DNA from 2 places in the Pseudomonas sp. MWU13-3659 genome. Region 2 is predicted to be linked to the other one. Evidence: predicted binding sites of a transcription regulator. Region 2 holds the regulator's gene; the other holds the start of a gene.
The links. The regulator sigma-54, encoded in region 2, starts transcription at its own class of promoters, with help from an activator protein. The targets are predictions, from matches to a motif close to ANTGGCATNNANNTTGCTNT.

Region 1 (11,202 bases), on a different contig from region 2:
GCAAGTTCGACATCGTGTTCTGCCGCAACGTGCTCATCTACTTCTCGGCCCAGGTCAAGAAGGACATCCTGATGCGTATTCACAGCACGCTGAAGCCGGGCGGATATCTGTTCCTCGGGGCATCCGAGGCGCTCAACGGGTTGCCGGACCATTACCAGATGGTCCAGTGCAGCCCGGGGATCATCTACCAGGCCAAGTAAGGCTGGATGAGGCAAAAAAGGCCGGCATCGCGAGATGCCGGCCTTTTTTGTTGATCAATCGGGTGGTTCGCCTGTAGGAGCGGCTTTAGCCGCGATGCGGTGTCTGGCACCCGCTTCGCGGGTGATCGCGGCTGAAGCCGCTCCTACAGAGATTTCCTGCGGGCGAACCGTCAGAAGTCGTAGCGCACCTTGGCCGAGAACACGTCGGCATCGAAGCCTGACTTGCCGACATAGTCGTAGTTCAGGCCGACGGTGACCGCGCCCAGCTTGTAGTCGGCGCCCACGCCGGCCTCGTAGCTGTTGCGCGCGGTACTGGCACCGTTGGTCACGAACGGTGTGCCGCCCACCAGGAAGGTCGAGGTGTTCTGTACCTTGTCGGCGGCGAAGTCGTGATAGGTCATCAGCTTGAACTGCGGCTCCAGGGTGCCGGCGCCGAGGGCGTAGCTACCTGCCAGGCGCACGCCGGCGCCCAGTTCGATGGCTTCGTAGCGCTGGTCTTCGATCTTCAGCGCGGCGGACGAACCTTTCTCCTTGTAGCTATCGATGTCGACCCGGTTGTAGCGCGCGGCCATGCGCGGCTCGACCAGCCATTGCGAGCTGGCCTGCCAGGTGTAGCCGGCGATCAGGTTCAGGCCCAGTTGCTTGCTGTCGTAGTCGGACTTGGCGCGGGTGCCGGCGATGTCGCGCTTGCCTTCGTTGTCGTTGAAACCGTAGGTGAGGTTGCCGTCGACGAAGTAGTTGCCCAGCTCATAGCCGCCGTACAGGGTAAAGGCGTGGCCCTCGACGTCGGTCTTGCTGCCGCTTCGGCCGTTGACGTCGGTATTGATGAAGCTGTACGCCAGGCCCAGGGTCAGTTGGTCGTCGAGCTTGCCGTCGGCACCGACGGCGATGCCGCGGCTGTAGGCGTTGTAGCCGGCGATGCCGTCCCGGCGTTGCTGGGTGGCGTCGCTGTACAGGCTTTGCACCCACACGCCGGTGTCCTTGAGCGTGTCGCCCGAGGCGACCCCGCGCAGGCCGCTGGTGCGGTTGAGGGTGACGTTGCTGATCAGGCGCTGGCTGGCGGTGGCGGCCTGGCGGGCGCCATCGCTGACATCCGGGGCCAGTTGCTCGGCCAGCCGGGTCAGTTGCGCCTCGTCGGCCTGGGACGCGATGCGCAGCAGCGGATCGTCCTTGCTCAACAGCGCCAGCAGGCCGGAACCGGCCAGCCCGTTCAGGGCGTGCTGGGCGTTGTTGTCGCCACCTTGTTCCTGGACCATCTCATCGATGGCCTGCTCTGACTTGGTGTTGACCTCGACATAGACCTTGTTGTCTTCCAGGGTGCTGGTGCGCACGTTCAGCAGTGCCGATGTGCTGACCACCTTGGGCTTGCCGTTAGGGTCGACGGCCTGGCCGCTGGCGTCGAGCACCTGGACCTGCCCGGCCTCGAGCAGCAGATAGCGCCCGCCAGCGGGCAGGTAGTCTTCGCTCTCGGGGGCCAGCGCGATTCGTGCATCCTGGCCGAACTCGGCAATACCGCTGACCTTGAGCACGGGCAGGGCTGGGTTGCTCTCCTCGCTCAGGTACAGGCCCAGCGAAGAGTGGTCCGCGACCCGCAGGTTACCTTCGAGGTTAATCTGTTGGCTGTCCAGGTTGAAGGTGATCGGAGGCTCGTCGGCGCTGCCGACCTCGAGCCAGCCGCCATCGCGCAAGCGGATGTTGCCCAGGGAGGGGTAGTAGGCGCCATAACTGGCATTACCCTCGACTTCGATGTTGGCCAGGCCATTGAGGTCGCCGAGGATATCGCTGCCCTCGCGCATGATCAGCTCAACCGGGCGGTTGCTGGTGGTGGCGTCGACAGCCACCCTGGACCAGATCCGGCCGCTGTTGAAGATGTTCAGGTCGCCGTTGGCCTTGTATTGCGGCTGCAGGCCCGGCCCGTCATAGACGACATTGCCGACCTTGATCGCGATGTTGCCGGCGGTGATCCTTCCGGTGTTGACCACGTGGTTGTTAATGCCGCCGACGAGGGTGGTGCCGTCCAGGTTGATGCCGATCGATTCCTGCGCCCCGATGTACAACAGGCCGGTGTTGGTCACGCCGGCCAGGACGCTGCCGGTGGTGGCGTCGATACCGATTGCGCTGGGGCCGACGACATTGATTTCGCCATTGTTGATGACCCGCCCTTCAAGGCTCGCGCCGGCGAGGTTGATACCGCGCGATTGCGTGCCGTTGCTGACGATGCGCGCGCCATTGGCATTGATCAGGTCGCCATTGATGACCGTGCGACCGCCATTGTGAGTGCTCAAGTCGATGGCGGCCTTCGCAGGGTTGAAAGGCCCCGAGGTCATATCACCGCCTGCCTGCAGCAGTCCTTCGTTGACCAGGTCGCCGTCGAGCACGGTTGCGCTGATCTTCAGGGCGGAGCCCTGCGCGCTGGTGGTCTTCACGATGCCGCGGTTATAGAAGTAGCCGTTGAGTTGGCTGTCGGTGATGCGGATGCCGTCGACCCCGCTCTTCGAACCGAAGGTGTTGCCTTTGTTGGCGTTGATCGCGCTATCGAACGCCAGGTCACCCTGCACCTTGGCATCGGTCAGGTCGATGGCGGTGCGGAAGATGTCGGTGGAACTCCCGGTGAATGTGAGATCGTCGCCGTAGGTCTGGTGCTGGCTGCTATAGCCGGCGTCCGTCAGGACGATGGTCTGGGGGGCGGGTACTGCCAAGGCAGGCAGGGGGCTGGCGCCGATGGTCAGGGCCAGCAGGGTCTTGCGGAAGGTGGGCGCAGGCACGTTTTCGTTCCTTGGAAATCGTCTTGGGAAGCGGCGCGCATCCATGCGTGACGGGAGGTCTGCAATCCTCTCGGGAGTGTCCTTCGGGCACGCCTCTGCGCGGGGAGCGAATCCTATCTCAGGTGGTGGCACATTGACACTTCTGTTGACGTCAATTTTTTGATTTGCCGCTTTTGCCGCCTGTCATTTGCCGCTCGCGCTCCGCGAGGCGGAAGCACTTTGCCGCTTTTCTGGCAGCTGTCGGGCGATGGGAAGGGCGAGAGGCCAGTATTTATCGGGGATTTGTTGGTTGGCACAACCCTTGCTAAAGCTTTGCCAACGAAATTCTGGTCAACCTTCGAAGGTTTCCCCGACATGAGCATCAGCTTCGATAAAGCGCTCGGCATCCACGAAAAGGCATTGGGCTTCCGCGCCCAGCGCGCCGAGGTGCTGGCCAATAACATCGCCAACGCCGACACGCCCAACTACAAGGCGCGTGACATGGACTTCTCGTCGGTGCTCGCCGCCGAGGCCGACAAGCAGCAGAAGGGGCGCATCGCCCTCGACCGTACCAACAGCCGTCACATCGAGGCCGAAGGCCTGGCGATGGCCGACGACACGCTGCAGTACCGCACGCCGATGCAGCCGTCGATCGACCAGAACACCGTGGACGCCCAGATGGAGCAGTCGAACTACGCCGAGAACGCCGTCGGCTTCCAGGCCAGCTTCACCCTGCTCAACAGTAAATTCAAAGGGCTGGTCGCAGCCCTGCGCGGAGAGTGACCATGTCCCTTGCCAGTGTCTTCAATATCGCCGGTAGCGGCATGAGCGCGCAGAACACGCGCCTGAACACCGTTGCCTCGAACATCGCCAACGCCGAGACCGTCTCGTCGAGCCTCGACCAGACCTACCGTGCCCGTCACCCGGTGTTCGCCACCACCTTCCAGCAGGCCCAGGGCGGCGTCGGCCAGTCGCTGTTCGAGGACCAGGGCGAGGCGGGGCAGGGCGTGCAGGTCAAGGGCATCATCGAGGACCAGAGCAACCTCGAGGCGCGCTACGAACCGAACCACCCGGCGGCGAACAAGGACGGCTACGTCTACTACCCGAACGTCAACGTGGTCGAGGAGATGGCCGACATGATCTCCGCCAGCCGTGCGTTCCAGACCAACGCCGAGCTGATGAACACCGCCAAGACCATGATGCAGAAAGTGCTGACCCTGGGTCAGTGATAAGGAAACCGGACCATGGCAGTCGAAAGCACTACTGGCGTGAACCTCAATGATGTCCTGAAGAACTCGGGCGTCAGCGACGGCACGACCAAGAAGCCCACCACCGAGAAGACCGACAAGAACGCCCTGGGCAAGGATGCGTTCCTGCAGTTGCTGGTCACCCAGATGCAGCACCAGAACCCGCTGGATCCCCAGGACAACGGCGAGTTCGTGGCCCAACTGGCGCAGTTCAGCAGCCTCGAGGGTATCCAGACCCTCAACAGTTCGGTCAACTCGATCATCACCGGCATGGGCTCGTCCCAGGCGCTGCAGGCCTCGTCCCTGGTCGGGCGCTCGGTGATCGTGCAGAACGAGAAGGCCATGGTCGACACCACCAAGAGCTTCACCGGCCAGGTGGTCGTGCCGCAGAACATCACCGAGGGCAAGGTCACCATCAAGGACAAGGATGGCAACGTGGTCAAGACCATCCAGTTGGGCGAGCAGAAGAAGGGCAACGCCGACTTCATCTGGGACGGCACCAACGACAAGGGCGAGAAGCTCAGCCCAGGCAACTACACCTTCACCGCCACCACCATGGTCGATGGCAAGGCAGCGACCATGTACACGTTGTTGCCGGCCACGGTGAACAGCGTCAGCTTCCAGAACGGCGGCGAGATGATGCTCAACCTTGCCGGGATCGGCAAGCTGGGTATCTCCAAAGTACAAACCATCGGAATCTAAGGCCGCTAGAACGGCAGAAGGAGCGAATACATGTCTTTCAATATCGGCCTTAGCGGTCTTTACGCAGCCAACAAGCAACTGGACGTCACCGGCAACAACATCGCCAACGTCAACACCAACGGCTTCAAGTCGTCGCGCGCCGAGTTCGCCGACGTCTATGCCGGCGCCAACCGCCTGGGCGTGGGCAAGAACCAGGTCGGCAACGGCGTGCGCCTGGCCAACGTGTCCCAGCAGTTCGGCCAGGGTGACGTGAACAACACCGGCAACGTGCTGGACATGGGCATCCAGGGCCAGGGCTTCTTCGTGCTGTCCGACAACGGCTCGCTGAGCTACACCCGTGCCGGTGCGTTCCAGACCAACAAGGACAACTTTGTCGTCACCTCCGACGGCGTGCGTCTGCAGGGCTATGCCGCCGATGCCAATGGCAAGATCCAGAAGGGCGTGCTGACCGACCTGAAGATCGACACCTCGGCGCTGGCGCCCAAGTCCACCACCCTGATCGATCAGGGTATCAACCTGAACTCGTCGGCCGTCGATATCCCGCTGCAGGTATGGGACCCTACCGCGACGCCACCGGCGATGGTGCCGAACAAGCCGTTCGATCCGTCCGACCGCAGCACCTACTCCGACTCGTTCCCGACCAAGGTGTACGACAGCCAGGGTAACGAGCACGTCATGGAGCAGTTCTACCGCAAGACCGGCACCAACCAGTGGACCATGTATACCCTGGTCGATGGGCGCAACCCATTCACCCCAGGTGCTGCCGCCCCAGCGGGTACCACTCCGCTGACTGGCACCATTGACTTCAACCCCGATGGCAGCGTGAAGAGCATGACGACCGCCGCCACGGGCGTGCCGAGCACGCCGGTTGGCCAGTTCGACTGGAGCGTCACCAACAACATCTTCAGCATGAAAGGCTGGGTGCCTGCGGCCAAGGACTCCGCCGGCAACTGGGCGTCGAATGGCGCGGTCGGCAACGCTGCGGGCATGCGTCTGTCGATGAACAGCACCACCTCGTACAACACCGAGACCGCGCGCATGTCGCAGTCCCAGGACGGCTATGCCACCGGTATCCTGTCGAACCTGTCGATCGACTCCACCGGCGTGATGTTCGCCAGCTTCAGCAACCAGCAGTCCCGCGCCATCGGCCAGGTCGCCATCGCCAGCTTCGCCAACCCGCAGGGCCTGCAGCAGATCGGCGGCACCCGCTGGAAAGAGTCGTTCGCCTCGGGCATCCCGGGCATCGATGCGCCGAAGACCGGCACCCTGGGCAGCGTCGAGTCCAACTCGCTGGAAGCCTCCAACGTCAACCTGACCCAGGAGCTGGTCGAGCTGATCAAGGCGCAGAGCAACTACCAGGCCAACGCCAAGACCATCTCCACCGAAAGCACCATCATGCAGACCATCATCCAGATGACCTGATGGTCGCTGGCAGGTCGCCGCACTACGCGTAACCACACGAACCCCTTTCTCGCGAAGGGGTTCGTCGTCTTTGAGGGTTGGCTCATGAAAACACTGATCGTCGCTGTTGCCGCGGCGTTCTGCCTGCTCCAGGCCCAGGCCGCCATGGCGCCCTGGTGGCGCTGGGAAAGCCAGGCCGATGGGCGCCTGGTCTGCTCGCAATGGTCGCCGGGCGATGGCTGGAAACGCTTTGCCGGGCCCTACAACAATGCCGCCTGCCGAGCGCTTTGACGCAAGGCAAAAATTGATGGCTTGAGGCCATCGATTGCGGCATTTCCTTCAGGTATGATCCGCGACATCCCCATTCGTTTGCGTGTCTCGCAACGTCTCTCTTCCAAGGACCGGAACTCTTGAAAAGCAGTAAGGATGCTGGCGCACGCGTGCTGCCGGAGCGGCTGTCTGTGGCCCTGAAAAAGGGCTTGATCGGTGCGGCCCTGTTCTCGGGTGTGATCAACCTGTTGGCGTTGGTCGGCCCCTTGTTCATGCTTGAAGTCTACGACCGGGTCATCCCCAGCCGCAGCCTGCCCACGCTGGTGGCGCTGGGGTTGCTGGTGCTGGGTATCTACGTGGTGTTCGCGCTGGTCGACATCATCCGTGCCCGGGTCATGTCGCGGGTGGCTGCGTCTGTCGACAGCGCGCTGTCCGCGCAAGTGTTCCGGGCCATCGCCGGGGCGCCGCTGAAGATCGTCATGCGCCATGACCCGCTCAAGCCCGCCCATGAGCTGGAGCAGATCCGCGCTTTCATCGCAGGCCCAGGGCTCATGGCCTTCTTCGATTTGCCCTGGATGCCGGTGTACTTGGCGGTCAGCTTCTATATCCATCCCTCCCTGGGGTTGCTGGCGCTGGGCATGATCATGCTGATGGTGCTGCTGACCTGGCTCACCGATCGCGGTACCCGCCAGGACATGCGTGATGCTGCCGAGCTTGCGAGCCAGCGCAATCGTTTGGGCCAGCAGGCCCACGGCGGCGCCGAGGTGCTTGCCGCGATGGGCATGACCGGGCGCGCCGCCGAGCGCTGGCAGGGCTTGCAGGCGCACTACGCCACCTTGCAGCGGCGCAGCGCCGACGTGAGTGGTTTCTACGGTGGCATCACCAAGGCCTTGCGCCAGCTGGTGCAGTCGGCGTCGCTGGGCGTGGGCGCCTGGCTGGTGATCCAGGGCGACCTCAGTGGCGGTGCCATCGTGGCCGCCTCGATCATTGTCGCCCGTACACTGGCGCCGGCCGAGCAGATCATTGGTACCTGGCGCAGCCTGGTGTCGGCGCGGCTGGCCTGGCAGCAACTGCAAGAGGTGCTGGCGCTTTTCCCGGCGCCTGCCGAAAAGACCGCGCTGCCGACCGCGCGGCATCAGGTGCAGGTGGAGGGCTTGTGCGTCGCGCCGCCCGGTGGGCAACGCCTGGTACTGAACAACATCAACTTCACGTTGGCCGCAGGCAGTGCCATGGCGGTGGTCGGGCCGAGCGCTTCGGGCAAGTCGTCGCTGGCGCGGGCGCTGGTGGGTGCCTGGCCGGCAGCGCGTGGCCAGGTCTGCCTGGATGGCGCGGCGCTGACTTTGTGGCCGGATGCCACGCGGGCGGCGCAGACCGGTTACCTGCCGCAGAGTGTCGACCTGTTCGAGGCGACCGTGGCGCAGAACATCGCACGCCTGGACCCTGACGCCGATGCCGCGGCCATTGTCTCGGCCGCACAACAAGCCGGCGTGCATGAACTGATCCTGCAACTGCCGCAAGGCTACGACACGCCGATCGGCGCTGGTGGCGCCAACCTGTCCGCCGGGCAACGTCAGCGTGTCGGCCTGGCCCGGGCGTTGTATGGCGACCCCTTCCTGGTGGTGCTCGACGAGCCCAACGCCAACCTCGATGCCGAGGGCGAGCGGGCGTTGGCGCGGGCGATCCTGGGGGTCAAGGCGCGCGGCGGCGTGGTGGTTGCCATCGCCCATCGCTCGGGTTTGTTGTCGGTGATGGACCAGGTGCTGGTGCTGGAGCAGGGTGCCCAGGCCGCCTTTGGCCCGCGGGACGCGGTGCTGGCGCGGCCGGTGGCCGTGAAGGGAGGGGCTCAGGCATGAAGACTGTCGATAACGAAAAGCAGCTGTTGGGGTCGTTGCGCAATCACCTCTGGGTGGGCGCCACAGTGGTGGTGGTGCTGCTGGGTGGTTCTCTGATGTGGTCGGCCGTCACCGAGCTGGCCGGGGCGGTCATCGCGCCGGGCACCGTCGCCGTGCAGGACAGTGTGAAGAAAGTGCAGCACCCCAATGGCGGTGTGGTCGCGCAGTTGCTGGTAAGCGAGGGGCAGGCGGTGCAGGCGGGCGAGGTGCTGGTGCGCCTGGATGCCACTGTGCAGGAGGCCAGCCACGCCATAGTCGCCAAGGCGCTGGACCAAGCCCAGGCCCGCCAGGCCCGGCTGGAGGCCGAGCGTGACGGCAAGGCGCAGGTGGAGATGCCTGCGCGCCTGGTGTCGCGCCAAGCGGATGAACAAGTGCAAGCGGTCATGGCCAGCGAGCGGCAATTGTTTGCCGATCGCCGGCAGTCCCGCGAGGGGCAGAAGTCGCAACTGCGCGAGCGCATCGAGCAGCTCAAACAGACCATCGGCGGTCACGATCTGCAGCAGCGTACCAAAGCCGAGGAAATCCGCCTGATCGACGAGGAATACCAGGCGGTCAAGACGCTGCAGAAGAAAGGCCTGATGACCCTTGATCGGGTCAATGCCCTGGCACGCGGCATCGCCCGCCTGCAGGGCGAGCGCGGCCAACTGATCGCCTCGATTGCCGAAGCCCGCGCACGCATTGCCGAGACCCAGCTGGAATTGCTGCAGGTCGATCAACGTTTCCGCGAACAGGTTTCCGAAGAGCTGCGCGACCTCATGGCCCGGCAAGGGGAGTGGGTGGAGCGCGAAGTCGCTGCCGCCGATCAACTTCGCCGCGTTGATGTCCTGGCACCCAGTGCCGGGCGCGTCCAGCAGCTCACCGTGCACACCGTGGGTGGCGTGATCTCGCCGGCCGAAACCCTGATGCAGATCGTGCCATTGGGCGACGAGCTGCTGGTCGAGGCGCGGGTCAGCCCGCAGGACATCGACCAGGTGATGCTCGGCCAGGATGCCTTGCTGCGCTTCAGCGCCTTCAACCGCGCCACCACCCCCGAAGTCATGGGGCGGGTGGTCCGGCTTTCCGCCGACCTGGTGAGCGACCCGCAGACCGGGCTCGGCTACTACCGCGCCGGTATTCATATCGACAGGGCCGAGCAGCGCAAGCTCGACGGCCTCACGCTGGTGCCGGGCATGCCGGTGGAATCGATGATCCAGACGGGTCGTCGCACCGTGCTGTCCTATCTGCTCAAGCCAGTAGGCGACCACGCGCAACGGGCATTCAGGGAAGGGTGAGCGCCATCGAAGGATTGGCGTCAGCACAGGGACGTTCAACATTGGAGCAAGGAAGGAGTTGCGATGGCTGTTATTCAAGGAACCGCAGGGGCCGACAACCTGGTCGGCACCGCCGCGGATGACCAGATCTATGGGCGCGCCGGCAACGATGTGATCGATGGCGGGGCGGGCAACGACACGCTGTTTGGTGGTGATGGCGCCGACCGGCTGATCGGTGGGGCGGGGATCGACACGGTGTCCTATGCCGATTCGACGACGGGCATCACGCTTGATTTCAAGACCGGTGCGCATACCGGGTTCGCCGCAGGCGACACCTTCGAAGGCATCGAGGTTTTCCGCGGTAGCGCCGTGGGCGACCGTTTCGTCAGCGATGCCACGGCGCACACCTTCGAGGGTGGCGGCGGCCTCGATGTGCTGGACTACTCGGGCTCCGCGCAGGCGGTCAACATCACCATCGACAACACCGGGCGTGGCACCGGCGTTGGCGGCGATGCCCAGGGCGACGTGTTTACCGGTATCTCCACGGTGATCGGTTCGGCGCTCAATGACACGTTCACCTCGTCGGCCTCCCTCACGTTGCAGGGCGGAGCGGGTAACGACGTGTACTACGTGTACGGTGGCGCGGCTGTGTACGAACTGGCCGGTGGCGGCTATGACGAGGTGCGCACCAACCAGACCACCTATCGCCTGACCAACGAAGTCGAGGCGCTGACCTTCGTCGGCACTGGCAACTTCACCGGCTATGGCAACGCCAGCAATAACGTGATCACCGGCGGCGCCGGCAACGACCTGCTGTTCGGCGGTGCCGGTGGCGACCGCTTTGTCGGCGGCGCGGGTGTCGATACCGTGTCCTATGCCGACAGCAGCACGGGCATCACCCTCGACTTCAAGACCGGCCAGCACACCGGGATTGCGGCGGGTGACACCTTCGAGGGCATCGAAGTCTTCCGTGGCACGGCCGTGGGCGACCGTTTCGTCAGCGATGCCACGGCGCACACCTTCGAAGGTGGCGGAGGCCTCGACGTGCTGGACTATTCGGGCTCCGCGCAGGCGGTCAACATCACCATCGACAACCTCGGTCGTGGCACCGGCGTGGGTGGCGATGCCCAGGGCGATGTGTTCACCGGCTTCACCACGGTGATGGGCTCGGCGTTGAACGACACCTTGACCTCGACGGCCTCGCTCACCCTGCAGGGTGGCGCGGGCGACGATGTGTACTACCTGTACGGTGGCGCGGCTGTGTACGAGCTGGCCGGTGGCGGCTATGACGAGGTACGCACCAACCAGACCACCTATCGCCTGACCAACGAAGTCGAGGCGCTGACTTTCGTCGGCACTGGCAACTTCACCGGCTATGGCAACGCCAGTGCCAACGTGATCACTGGCGGTGCCGGCAACGACTTGCTGTTCGGCGGTGCCGGTGGCGACCGCTTCGTCGGTGGCGCGGGTGTCGACATCGTGTCCTATGCCGATAG
Region 2 (11,202 bases):
GAATTGAGCAGGAACTTGCCGATCAGATCTTCCAGCACCAGCGCCGACTGGGTGTCGTGAATGGTGCTGCCATCCTTGAGAACCGCTTCTTCGCCGCCGACGCTGATGCCGATGTACTTCTCGCCCAGCAGGCCAGCGGTCAGGATCGAGGCCGTGGAGTCGGTCGGCAGGTTGTCGACCTGCTTGTCCAACTGCAACGTGACCCGACCGGTATACGAATCACGGTCCAGATCGATGGCCGTGACCTTGCCGATGGTCACGCCAGCCATGGTCACTTTGGCTCTGACCGTCAAACCGGCGATATTGTCGAAATACGCATAAACTTTGTACGTGTCGCTGCTCGGGCTGGCCGACAGCCCGCTGACACGCAGGGCCAGCAGCAGCAGCGCCAGGATCCCGGCCAGGAGGAACAGGCCGACACCGATTTCCAGGGTGCGGTTTTGCATCAGAAATCTCCAAACATCAAGGCGGTCAGAATAAAGTCCAGACCCAGGACTGCCAATGAGGCATAAACCACGGTCTTGGTGGTGGCACGGCTGATCCCTTCTGAAGTGGGCTCGCAGTCGTACCCCTGGAATACGGCGATCCAGGTAACGACAAAGGCGAACACCAGGCTCTTGATTAGCCCGTTGATCACGTCGTCGCTGAAAGAAACGCTGTTCTGCATGTTGCCCCAGAACGAACCGTCGTAGACGCCCAGCCAGTCGACGGCGACCCACGAACCGCCCCAGATGCCGACCACACTGAAGATCAGCGCCAGCAACGGCAGCGAAATGAAACCGGCCCACAGGCGCGGGGCAACGATGTACTTGAGCGGGTCGACACCGATCATCTCCAGGCTCGACAACTGCTCGGTGGACTTCATGTTGCCGATCTCGGCAGTCAGCGCGGAACCCGCGCGCCCGGCGAACAGCAAGGCGGTCACCACCGGCCCCAGCTCACGCAGCAGCGTCAGGGCAACCATCTGCCCCACGGCCTGTTCCGAGCCGTATTTGGTGAGGATGCTGTAGCCCTGCAGCGCCAGCACCATGCCGATGAACACGCCGGACACGACGATGATCGCCAGCGACAGCACGCCGACCGAGTAGAGCTGCTTGACCAGCAGCTGGAAGCCACCGCCGATGCCGCCACGGCCACTGAGCGCATGCCCCAGGAACAGGCACGAGCGCCCCAGCACCGCGAGCACGTCGATGGCCGAACGGCCGAACAGACGGATACGTTCGAGTAAGGATTTTCTGCGCATCAACGCGCCCCCAGCAGATCGGCGCGATAGTCAGGCGCGGGAAAATGGAATGGCACCGGACCGTCCGGGTCACCCTTCATGAACTGGCGGATACGCGGGTTGTCCGACCCCATCAGCTCGTCCGGCGTGCCCTGCCCCAGTACCTGCCCATCACCCACCACATAGATGTAGTCGGCGATGCTGGCGGTTTCCGCCAGGTCGTGGGAAACCACGATGCTGGTGATCCCCAGGGCATCGTTGAGCAGGCGGATGAGACGGACCAGCACACCCATGGCAATCGGATCCTGGCCGACGAACGGTTCGTCGTACATGAGGATCTGCGGATCGAGGGCGATCGCACGGGCCAACGCCACACGGCGCTTCATGCCGCCGGACAATTCGTCGGGCATCAGGTCGATGGCACCACGCAGCCCCACCGCCTGCAGTTTCATCAGGACGATGTCGCGGATCATCTCGTCCGACAGCTGCGTGTGCACGCGCAACGGAAAAGCGACGTTCTCGAACACATCGAGGTCGGTGAACAGCGCGCCGCTCTGGAACAGCACGCCCATGTGCTTGCGCGCGTCGAACAGGTCGCTGCGCGACAACGCGGGCAGGTTCTGCCCGTTGACCCAGACTTCGCCGCCTGTGGGGCGCAACTGCGCGCCCATCAGGCGCAGCAAGGTGGTCTTGCCGCACCCCGAAGGCCCCATGATGCCGGTGACCTTGCCGCGGGGAATACGTATGTCCACGTTGCTGAAAATGCTGCGCGAACCGCGCTTGAAGGTGACGCCCTTCAACTCGACCGCGTAGGCGCTATCCACACTCATCTAGACTCCTTGCTAGTGCAGCCTCGCACTAATGGACGTTCACCTTCATCGTGAAGGCACACGCGTCCCTGGCAGGCCGAATAGCGGCGAACTATAGCACCGCTGGCAGGCCCTTCCCAAGGGCGTCAAACGTTCCATTCAGGGTGCTGACAGCTATATGTGACATTCGAAGGATGAGCGTTTCACACATTGCGGCTATAATCGCCGCCTTTTCATCAGGCATTGCGTTTTCGACATGAGCCAATCCAGCGAGCTGATCCACTCCGCCCAGCGCACCCTGCGTCTGGAACTCGAGGCCGTAGAGGGCCTGCTGGCCCGTATCGACGGCAACTTCGTCAAGGCTTGTGAGCTGATCCTGGCCAGCAAGGGACGCGTCGTGGTGGTCGGCATGGGCAAGTCGGGGCACATCGGCAACAAGATCGCCGCCACCCTCGCCAGCACCGGCACCCCTTCGTTCTTCGTGCACCCGGCCGAGGCCAGCCACGGTGACATGGGCATGATCACCCGTGACGATGTCATTCTTGCCCTGTCCAACTCCGGCAGCACCGCCGAGATCGTCACCCTGCTGCCGCTGATCAAGCGCCTGGGGATCCAGATGATCAGCCTTACCGGCAACCCGGACTCACCCCTGGCGCAAGCGGCCGAGGTCAACCTCGACGCCCGCGTGGCCCAGGAAGCCTGCCCGCTCAACTTGGCCCCCACCTCTTCCACCACCGCCGCGCTGGTGCTGGGCGACGCACTGGCCATCGCCCTGCTGGAAGCACGCGGCTTCACCGCCGAGGATTTCGCCTTCTCGCACCCGGGCGGCGCACTGGGCCGACGCCTGCTGCTGAAAGTCGAGAACGTGATGCATTCGGGCGAGGAGCTGCCACAGGTGCAACGCGGCACGCTGCTCAAGGATGCCCTGCTCGAGATGTCCCGCAAGGGCCTGGGCATGACCGTGGTCCTGGAAAACGACGGCAAGCTCGCCGGCGTCTTCACCGACGGCGACCTGCGCCGCAGCCTCGACCGCAGCATCGATATCCACAAGACCCTCATCGACGAGGTCATGACCGTCCACGGCAAGACCGCCCGCGCCGAGATGCTCGCCGCCGAAGCGCTCAAGATCATGGAAGACCACAAGATCAGCGCGCTCGTGGTTGTCGACCGCGAAGACCGCCCGACCGGCGCCCTGAACATGCACGACCTGTTGCGTGCCGGAGTGATGTAAATGAACCAGGACCTCATGCAACGCGGCAAGGCCATCAAGCTGGCGGTGTTCGACGTCGATGGCGTGCTCACCGACGGCCGCCTGTACTTCCTCGAGGATGGCAGCGAATTCAAGACCTTCAACACCCTCGATGGCCAGGGCATCAAGATGCTCATGGCCTCGGGCGTGACCACCGCGATCATCAGCGGGCGCAAGACCCCCGTGGTCGAGCGCCGGGCGAAGAACCTGGGCATCCCGCACCTGTTCCAGGGCCGCGAGGACAAACAGGTGGTGCTCGACGGCCTGCTCGCCGAACTCAACCTAAGCTATGAACAGGTCGCCTATCTTGGCGACGACCTGCCCGACCTGCCGGTGATCCGCCGGGTGGGCCTGGGCATGGCGGTGGCCAATGCCGCGCCGTTCGTTCGCCAGCACGCCCACGGCGTGACCCAGGCACGCGGCGGTGAAGGCGCCGCCCGCGAGTTCTGCGAACTGATCATGCAGGCCCAGGGCACCCTGGACGCTGCCAACGCCAACTACCTGTAAGGCCGCCCATGTTCAGCAAGAAACTTCGTAATGTTGTGCTGTTCGGCGTGATTGCCGCAGTGCTGGCCGCCGTCGGCTATTGGAACGTCAGCCCGGAAAGCTTCCTCGACCAGCCCACCGCCCAGGTCGACGAAAGCGCCATCGACTATTACGCGATCAATGCCCACAGCGTGCAGTTCCTGCCGGACGGCAAGCTGCAGTACGAGATGACCGCCGACAAGGTCGAACACCTCAAGGCCAGCGAAGTCACCCTGGTGACCACGCCCGACCTGCACATGTACCGCGGCACCGCGTACCCGTGGCACGTGCAGAGCAAACGCGCCGAGGTCAACCCGGACGGCACCGAGGTCGAACTGATCGATGACGTGCGCGTGGCGCGCACCGACGAAAAGCAACGCGAAACCATCATTACCAGCACCCGCATGACCGTGTTCCCGCAGAAGCAATATGCGCAGACCGAGCAAGCCGTTAGAATCGACGGCGCCGGTGGCACGACTACGGGCAAAGGAATGAAAGCGTATTTGAAAGAAGGCAGGATGGACCTGCTCTCTAACGTAAGAGGACAGTATGAGGCTCGTTAAAACCATCCCCCTTCTGCTCAGCCTGGGTGTAGCACTGGGAAGCGCGAGCGCCTTCGCCCTGCCGAACGACCGTGACCAGCCGATCCGCATCCAGGCGGACAACGCCCACCTGGACGACAAGCAAGGCGTGGCCACCTACACCGGCGACGTGATCATCACCCAAGGCTCGATGATGATCAAAGGCAACACCGTGACCATGACCCGCGCCGCTTCCGGCGACATCGACGTGGTCACCTCGGTGGGCAACCTGGCCTATTTCGAGCAGCAGCAGAGCGCCGCCAAGCCCGACAAGATGAAAGGCTGGGCCGTGACCATCCAGTACCAGGCGCAGAAGGACATGGTGATTCTTACCGACCGCGCCAAGGTCGAGAACGAAGGCAACACCACCGAAGGCGAGAAGATCGTCTACAACACCAAGACCCAGGTGGCGACCGCCGGTCGCGGTGGCAACGTGACTGCACCACGTCAGCGCATCGACATGGTCATTCAACCGAAGAAAAAGGCCGAGTAAATGGCAACCCTCAAAGCCCAGCACCTGGCCAAGAGCTACAAGGGCAGGCAGGTCGTTCGCGACGTCAGCCTGTCCATCGACAGCGGCCAGATCGTCGGCTTGCTCGGCCCCAACGGCGCCGGCAAGACCACCTGCTTCTACATGATCGTGGGGCTGGTCCAGGCGGATCAAGGCCGCGTCCTGATCGACAGCCTCGACGTCAGCCACCAGCCCATGCATGGCCGCGCGCAAGCAGGCATCGGCTATCTACCGCAGGAAGCCTCGATCTTCCGCAAGCTATCGGTGGCCGACAACATCATGGCGATCCTCGAGACCCGCAAGGACCTCGACCGCGACGGCCGGCGCAAAGAACTGGAAAGCCTGCTGCAGGAGTTCCACATCAGCCACATCCGCGACAACCTGGGCATGAGCCTCTCCGGTGGCGAACGCCGTCGTGTCGAAATCGCCCGCGCCCTGGCCACCGCGCCCAAGTTCATCCTGCTGGACGAACCCTTTGCCGGCGTCGACCCGATCTCCGTGGGCGACATCAAGCAGATCATCCACCACCTCAAGAACAAGGGCATCGGCGTACTGATCACCGACCACAACGTTCGCGAAACGCTGGACATCTGCGAGACCGCCTACATCGTCAACGACGGTCAACTGATCGCCGAAGGCGATGCCGAGAGCATCCTGGCCAACCAGCTGGTCAAGGAAGTCTACCTGGGCCACGAGTTCCGCCTCTGATCCAGGGCCTGCCCGGAGCACTGGCAAACACGCCCGGGACGGGCTTAAGTGTAACAGTGCTCTAGGCAAACGCTGCAATTTCAGGCATATAACTTGCTTAAAATCGGCGCCCAAGCGCCCTACGTAGTGGATGGCGCATGTGCGCCGGCGAACAAGGTATTAAGCCCCTGCCATGAAACCATCGCTCGTCCTAAAAATGGGCCAGCAACTGACGATGACCCCGCAGTTGCAACAGGCCATCCGTCTGCTTCAGCTCTCCACCCTGGACCTTCAGCAGGAAATCCAGGAAGCGCTGGAATCCAACCCGATGCTCGAACGTCAGGAAGACGGCGACGATTTCGACAACAGCGACCCGATGGCGGACAACGCCGAGAACAAGCCGGCCACCGAAGTCCAGGACAACAGCTTCCAGGAAACCAGCAGCAGCAGCGCGGAAACCCTGGAAGATGGCGAGTGGGCCGAACGAATCCCCAACGAGTTGCCGGTCGACACGGCCTGGGAGGACATCTACCAGACCAGCGCCAGCAGCCTCCCCAGCAATGACGACGACGAGTGGGACTTCACCACCCGCACCTCGGTCGGCGAGAGCCTGCAGAGCCACCTGCTGTGGCAACTGAACCTGGCGCCGATGTCGGACACCGACCGCCTGATCGCCGTCACCCTGATCGACAGCATCAACGAGCAAGGCTATCTCGAAGACTCGCTCGACGAAATCTGCGCCGGCTTCGACCCAGAGCTCGATATCGAGCTGGATGAAGTCGAAGCGGTACTGCACCGCATCCAGCAGTTCGAACCCGCCGGCATCGGCGCCCGCTCGCTGGGTGAGTGCCTGCTGCTGCAATTGCGCCAGTTGCCGGCCTCGACGCCCTGGATGAGCGAAGCACAGCGCCTGGTCACCGACTTCATCGACCTGCTCGGCAGCCGTGACTACAGCCAGCTGATGCGCCGCATGAAGCTCAAGGAAGACGAACTGCGCCAGGTCATCGAACTGGTGCAGACACTCAATCCGCGCCCCGGCTCGCAGATCGAATCCAGCGAGCCGGAATACGTGGTCCCGGACGTCATCGTGCGCAAGGACAGCGAGCGCTGGCTGGTCGAGCTCAACCAAGAGGCCATTCCGCGCCTGCGCGTCAACCCGCAGTACGCCGGGTTCGTCCGTCGCGCCGACACCAGCGCCGACAACACCTTCATGCGCAACCAGTTGCAAGAGGCACGCTGGTTCATCAAGAGCCTGCAGAGCCGCAACGAGACGCTGATGAAGGTGGCGACGCAAATCGTCGAACACCAGCGCGGCTTCCTCGACCATGGCGACGAAGCCATGAAGCCCCTGGTGCTGCATGACATCGCCGAGGCGGTGGGCATGCACGAGTCGACCATTTCCCGGGTCACCACGCAGAAGTACATGCACACGCCGCGTGGCATCTACGAACTGAAATACTTTTTCTCGAGCCACGTGAGCACCGCCGAAGGCGGCGAATGCTCGTCCACGGCGATCCGCGCGATCATCAAGAAACTGGTGGCGGCGGAAAATCAGAAAAAGCCATTGAGTGACAGCAAGATCGCTGGTTTACTGGAGGCACAAGGCATCCAGGTAGCCCGTCGCACCGTCGCCAAGTACCGCGAGTCGTTGGGGATCGCCCCGTCGAGCGAGCGCAAGCGACTGATGTAGCCCCCGGATGTGCCACAGCGTTTCAGTGGCAGGTGCAATACCTGCCTCTTTATGCACGGGCAACAAAGGAGAAGCTGTATGCAAGTCAACATCAGTGGACAGCATGTAGAAGTCACCCAACCACTGCGCGATTATGTGCTTGAAAAGCTCGCCCGGGTGGAGGGTCATTTCGACAAGATCACCAATGCAACGGTGATCATGAAAGTCGAGAAGCTACAGCAGAAGGTTGAAGCCACACTCCAGATACCCGGTGGCGAAGTGGTCGCCAACGCCGAACACCAAGACATGTATGCAGCGATCGACGCCCTGGCTGACAAGCTCGACCGCCAACTGAAAAAACACAAGGAAAAACAGCAAAGCTTGCTGCAAGGTGCAGCCGCCCGCTGATCCCCTCATCCATGATCCGACTTGAAACCATCCTGACCCCCGGCCGTTCCCTCGTGAACGTGCCGGGTGGCAGTAAAAAGCGCGCCCTGGAAAAGGTCGCCAACCTGATCGCCGAGCAAGTACCCGAGCTGAAGGTGCAAGACGTCTTCGAAAAACTCGTCGCTCGTGAAAAACTGGGCTCCACCGGCTTCGGCAATGGCATCGCCATCCCCCACTGCCGGCTCGAAGGCTGCACCGCGCCCGTCAGCGCCCTGCTGCATCTGGACGCCCCCATCGATTACGACGCCATCGACGGCGCCCCGGTCGACCTGCTGTTCGTCCTGCTGGTCCCGGAAGCCGCCACCGATGCCCACCTTGAACTGCTGCGCCAGATCGCCAGCATGCTCGATCGCAAGGAGGTTCGCGATCGCCTGCGCGGCGCCGCCAGCAACGAGGCTCTGTACCAGGTAGTCCTGGACGTGCAGAACGAGGCCTGACCATGCGCCTGATCATCGTCAGCGGTCGCTCCGGCTCCGGCAAGAGCACCGCCCTCGACGTACTGGAAGACAACGGTTACTACTGCATCGACAACCTGCCCGCCGGGTTGCTGCCGCAGTTGGCGGAAAACGCACTGATCAACACCGAGCTGCAGCAACCCAAGGTGGCTGTTTCGATCGATGCGCGTAACCTGCCCAGCCACCTGACCCGCTTTCCAGAGCTACTGGAAGAAGCGCGTAACCGTCATATCCAGTGTGACGTGCTTTATCTGGACGCTGACGAAGACACGCTGCTCAAGCGCTTTTCCGAAACCCGCCGCCGCCACCCGCTGACCAATGCCAATCGCTCGCTGGCCGAGGCGATCCGGGTGGAGAGCGAGCTGCTGGGGCCGATCGCGGACCTCGCCGACCTGAAGATCGACACCACCAGCCTGAATCTTTACCAGCTGCGCGACTCGATCAAGCTGCGCCTGCTCAATCAGCCGGAACCTGGCACCGCATTCCTCGTCGAGTCGTTCGGTTTCAAGCGCGGCATGCCCGTTGATGCCGACCTGGTGTTCGACGTGCGCTGCCTGCCCAACCCTTACTGGAAGCCGGAACTTCGCGAACATTCCGGGCTCGAACAGCCGGTGATCGACTATCTGGCTGCGCAGCCGGATGTCGAGGAAATGTTCCAGGATATCTCCACCTACCTGCTCAAATGGTTGCCACGCTTCGCCGCCAGCAATCGTGCCTATGTCACCATCGCCATCGGCTGCACTGGCGGCCACCATCGCTCGGTGTACATCACCGAACGGCTGGGCCAGTTGCTCCAGCAATCCCTGAAAAACGTCCAGGTCCGCCACCGCGACCTCTAGCCCACAGGATCCGCACCACGATGCCCGCCCGCGAAATCACCATCATCAACAAGCTGGGCCTGCACGCCCGGGCGGCCGCCAAGTTCGTCGGCGTGGCCGGGCGCTTCCCCTGCCAAGTGCGCGTCGGGCGCGCACCGGACAAACTGGTGGATGGCAAGAGCATCATGGCCGTGATGATGCTGGCAGCCGGCAAGGGCACCCAGGTGCACCTGGCCACCGAAGGCGAGCAGGATAACGATGCCATGGATGCGCTGGTGGCACTGATCAACAACTTCTTTGACGAGGGTGAGTGAAACGCCCTTCCCTCTGTAGGAGCGGCTTTAGCCGCGATGCAGGCAACACGGTATCTGGCACCCGCTACGCGGGTGATCGCGGCTAAAGCCGCTCCTACAGAGATCGTGCCAAATCAGCAGAGGTTTCACGACATCGCGGTATCCATCACCATCATCAGGCAGAACCCGACACACAGCCCCAGGCTCGCCAACCGGTGATGACCATTGCTGCGTGACTCCGGGATGATCTCCTGAGTTACCACCAGCAGCATCGCCCCCGCCGCACAGGCAAGCCCCAGCGGTAGCAGCAACTCGGCGATATTCACCAGCCAGGCGCAGATCACCGCGGCCAGCGGCTCGACCAACCCGGACGCGGCTCCGATCAGGAAAGCCTTGAAGCGCGGCATGCCCGCCCCTGCCAACACCAGGGCAATCACCAACCCTTCCGGTACATCCTGCAGGGCAATGCCCATGGCCAGGCTGTCGGCATCGGGCATGCCACCTCCAGCGGAAACACCTATGGCCATGCCTTCGGGAATGTTATGGGCAATGATGGCGATGACGAACAGCCAGATCCGTGCGGCAATCACCGGCTGCTGCTCGGTGCCAACCAATGCCTCCGGCGAGGCACCGGAGACCTTCAGGTCGACCAGGAACAGGCACAGCGCCCCGAACAGCAAGCCGCTGCTGATCAGACCACCCGCCCCCCACGGACTGAAACCAACCGCTTGGGCGGCGTCCAGCCCGGGGATGATCAGGGAAAACGCCGTGGCCGCCAGCATCACCCCCGCGCCAAAGCCCAGTAGCGTGTCAGCCAATGCCACCGGCATGTTGCGAATGACCAGCACCGGTACCGCCCCCAACGCCGTCCCCAATGCGCACAGTGCTCCACCCTCCAGGGCGCGCAACATGCGGGGCTCCAGCTCCAACCAGGCAATGCCACGGGCCGCGAGCAATGCCGCGCCAACCAGCAACAGCAAGGTCCCCAGCGCCAGGCGGAACAGGCGCACACTGCTGACAGACACCACCTGCGAGCGCATACCGGCCTGACTCACTTCAAGGCTTCAAGGTAGCGACGCTCCACTTCGGACCAGTCGACCACATTGTAGAAGGCACCGATGTATTCCGGGCGTCGGTTCTGATATTTCAAGTAATAGGCGTGTTCCCAGACATCCAGGCCGAGGATCGGTGTATTGCCGTGCATCAACGGGCTGTCCTGGTTGCCGCTGCTCTCAACCACCAACGTGTTCTTCGGTGTGACACTGAGCCAGGCCCAACCGCTGCCGAAACGGGTCAGCGCAGCCTTGGTGAACGCCTCCTTGAACGCGGCATAACCACCAAGCTGATCATCGATGGCCTTTGCTACCTGCCCCTGGGGCTGTCCGCCGCCCGTGGGCGACATGACCGTCCAGAACAGGGTGTGGTTGGCATGACCACCGCCTTGGTTGATCACCGCGCCCTGCAGTTTCTCGGGCAATTGCTTGACCGCTGCGACCAGTTGATCCACCGGCCAGTCGGCCCACTCGCTGCCCTCGAGGGCGGCATTGAGGTTGTTGATGTAGGTCTGGTGGTGCTTGCTGTGGTGGATCTCCATGGTCTGGGTGTCGATGTGCGGTTCCAGTGCAGCGTAGGCGTAAGGCAATGCAGGCAAGGTGTGGGACATATCAGTGAATTCCGTAGGCTGTTGTGCTGTGAGTGGTTTCCGCTTGCGCGACCAGTTCGCTGGCCACCGGCGCCTGGCGATGGAGCAGGCGCTCGGTACGCGGGTACTGCCCGTACTCGGCGATGAAACTCAGCAGTTCGGTGTAGGTCCGCCCACTGTGGCGCAGCGCGGCGTCGCGCAGCGCCTGGGGCAGGCGTTGCTCCTGGATGGCCTGGAGCAGCCGCTGGTGGGCGGCGCACAGGTAATCGGCGCTTTCATGCGGCTGATTCAGAC

Region 1: the regulator sigma-54 is predicted to act here: its motif matches at 3,254-3,273, upstream of flgB (flagellar basal body rod protein FlgB).

What each region holds. Positions count from the first base shown of each region.
Region 1 is NZ_JAMSHW010000008.1:39,371-50,572, forward strand. Features, by position in the region: gene cheR (protein-glutamate O-methyltransferase CheR) at 1-200, shown strand, start outside; gene NGM28_RS12250 (autotransporter family protein) at 371-2,965, opposite strand; gene flgB (flagellar basal body rod protein FlgB) at 3,320-3,727, shown strand; gene flgC (flagellar basal body rod protein FlgC) at 3,730-4,173, shown strand; gene flgD (flagellar hook assembly protein FlgD) at 4,189-4,893, shown strand; gene flgE (flagellar hook protein FlgE) at 4,924-6,315, shown strand; gene NGM28_RS12275 (hypothetical protein) at 6,400-6,585, shown strand; gene NGM28_RS12280 (type I secretion system permease/ATPase) at 6,705-8,417, shown strand; gene NGM28_RS12285 (HlyD family type I secretion periplasmic adaptor subunit) at 8,414-9,727, shown strand; gene NGM28_RS12290 (calcium-binding protein) at 9,791-11,202, shown strand, end outside.
Region 2 is NZ_JAMSHW010000007.1:6,011-17,212, forward strand. Features, by position in the region: gene mlaD (outer membrane lipid asymmetry maintenance protein MlaD) at 1-446, opposite strand, end outside; gene mlaE (lipid asymmetry maintenance ABC transporter permease subunit MlaE) at 446-1,243, opposite strand; gene NGM28_RS10895 (ATP-binding cassette domain-containing protein) at 1,243-2,052, opposite strand; gene NGM28_RS10900 (KpsF/GutQ family sugar-phosphate isomerase) at 2,288-3,262, shown strand; gene NGM28_RS10905 (KdsC family phosphatase) at 3,263-3,787, shown strand; gene lptC (LPS export ABC transporter periplasmic protein LptC) at 3,796-4,368, shown strand; gene lptA (lipopolysaccharide transport periplasmic protein LptA) at 4,355-4,879, shown strand; gene lptB (LPS export ABC transporter ATP-binding protein) at 4,880-5,605, shown strand; gene NGM28_RS10925 (RNA polymerase factor sigma-54) at 5,778-7,274, shown strand; gene hpf (ribosome hibernation-promoting factor, HPF/YfiA family) at 7,353-7,661, shown strand; gene ptsN (PTS IIA-like nitrogen regulatory protein PtsN) at 7,673-8,137, shown strand; gene rapZ (RNase adapter RapZ) at 8,140-8,994, shown strand; gene NGM28_RS10945 (HPr family phosphocarrier protein) at 9,015-9,287, shown strand; gene NGM28_RS10950 (ZIP family metal transporter) at 9,413-10,306, opposite strand; gene NGM28_RS10955 (superoxide dismutase) at 10,318-10,929, opposite strand; gene NGM28_RS10960 (DUF2753 family protein) at 10,931-11,202, opposite strand, start outside.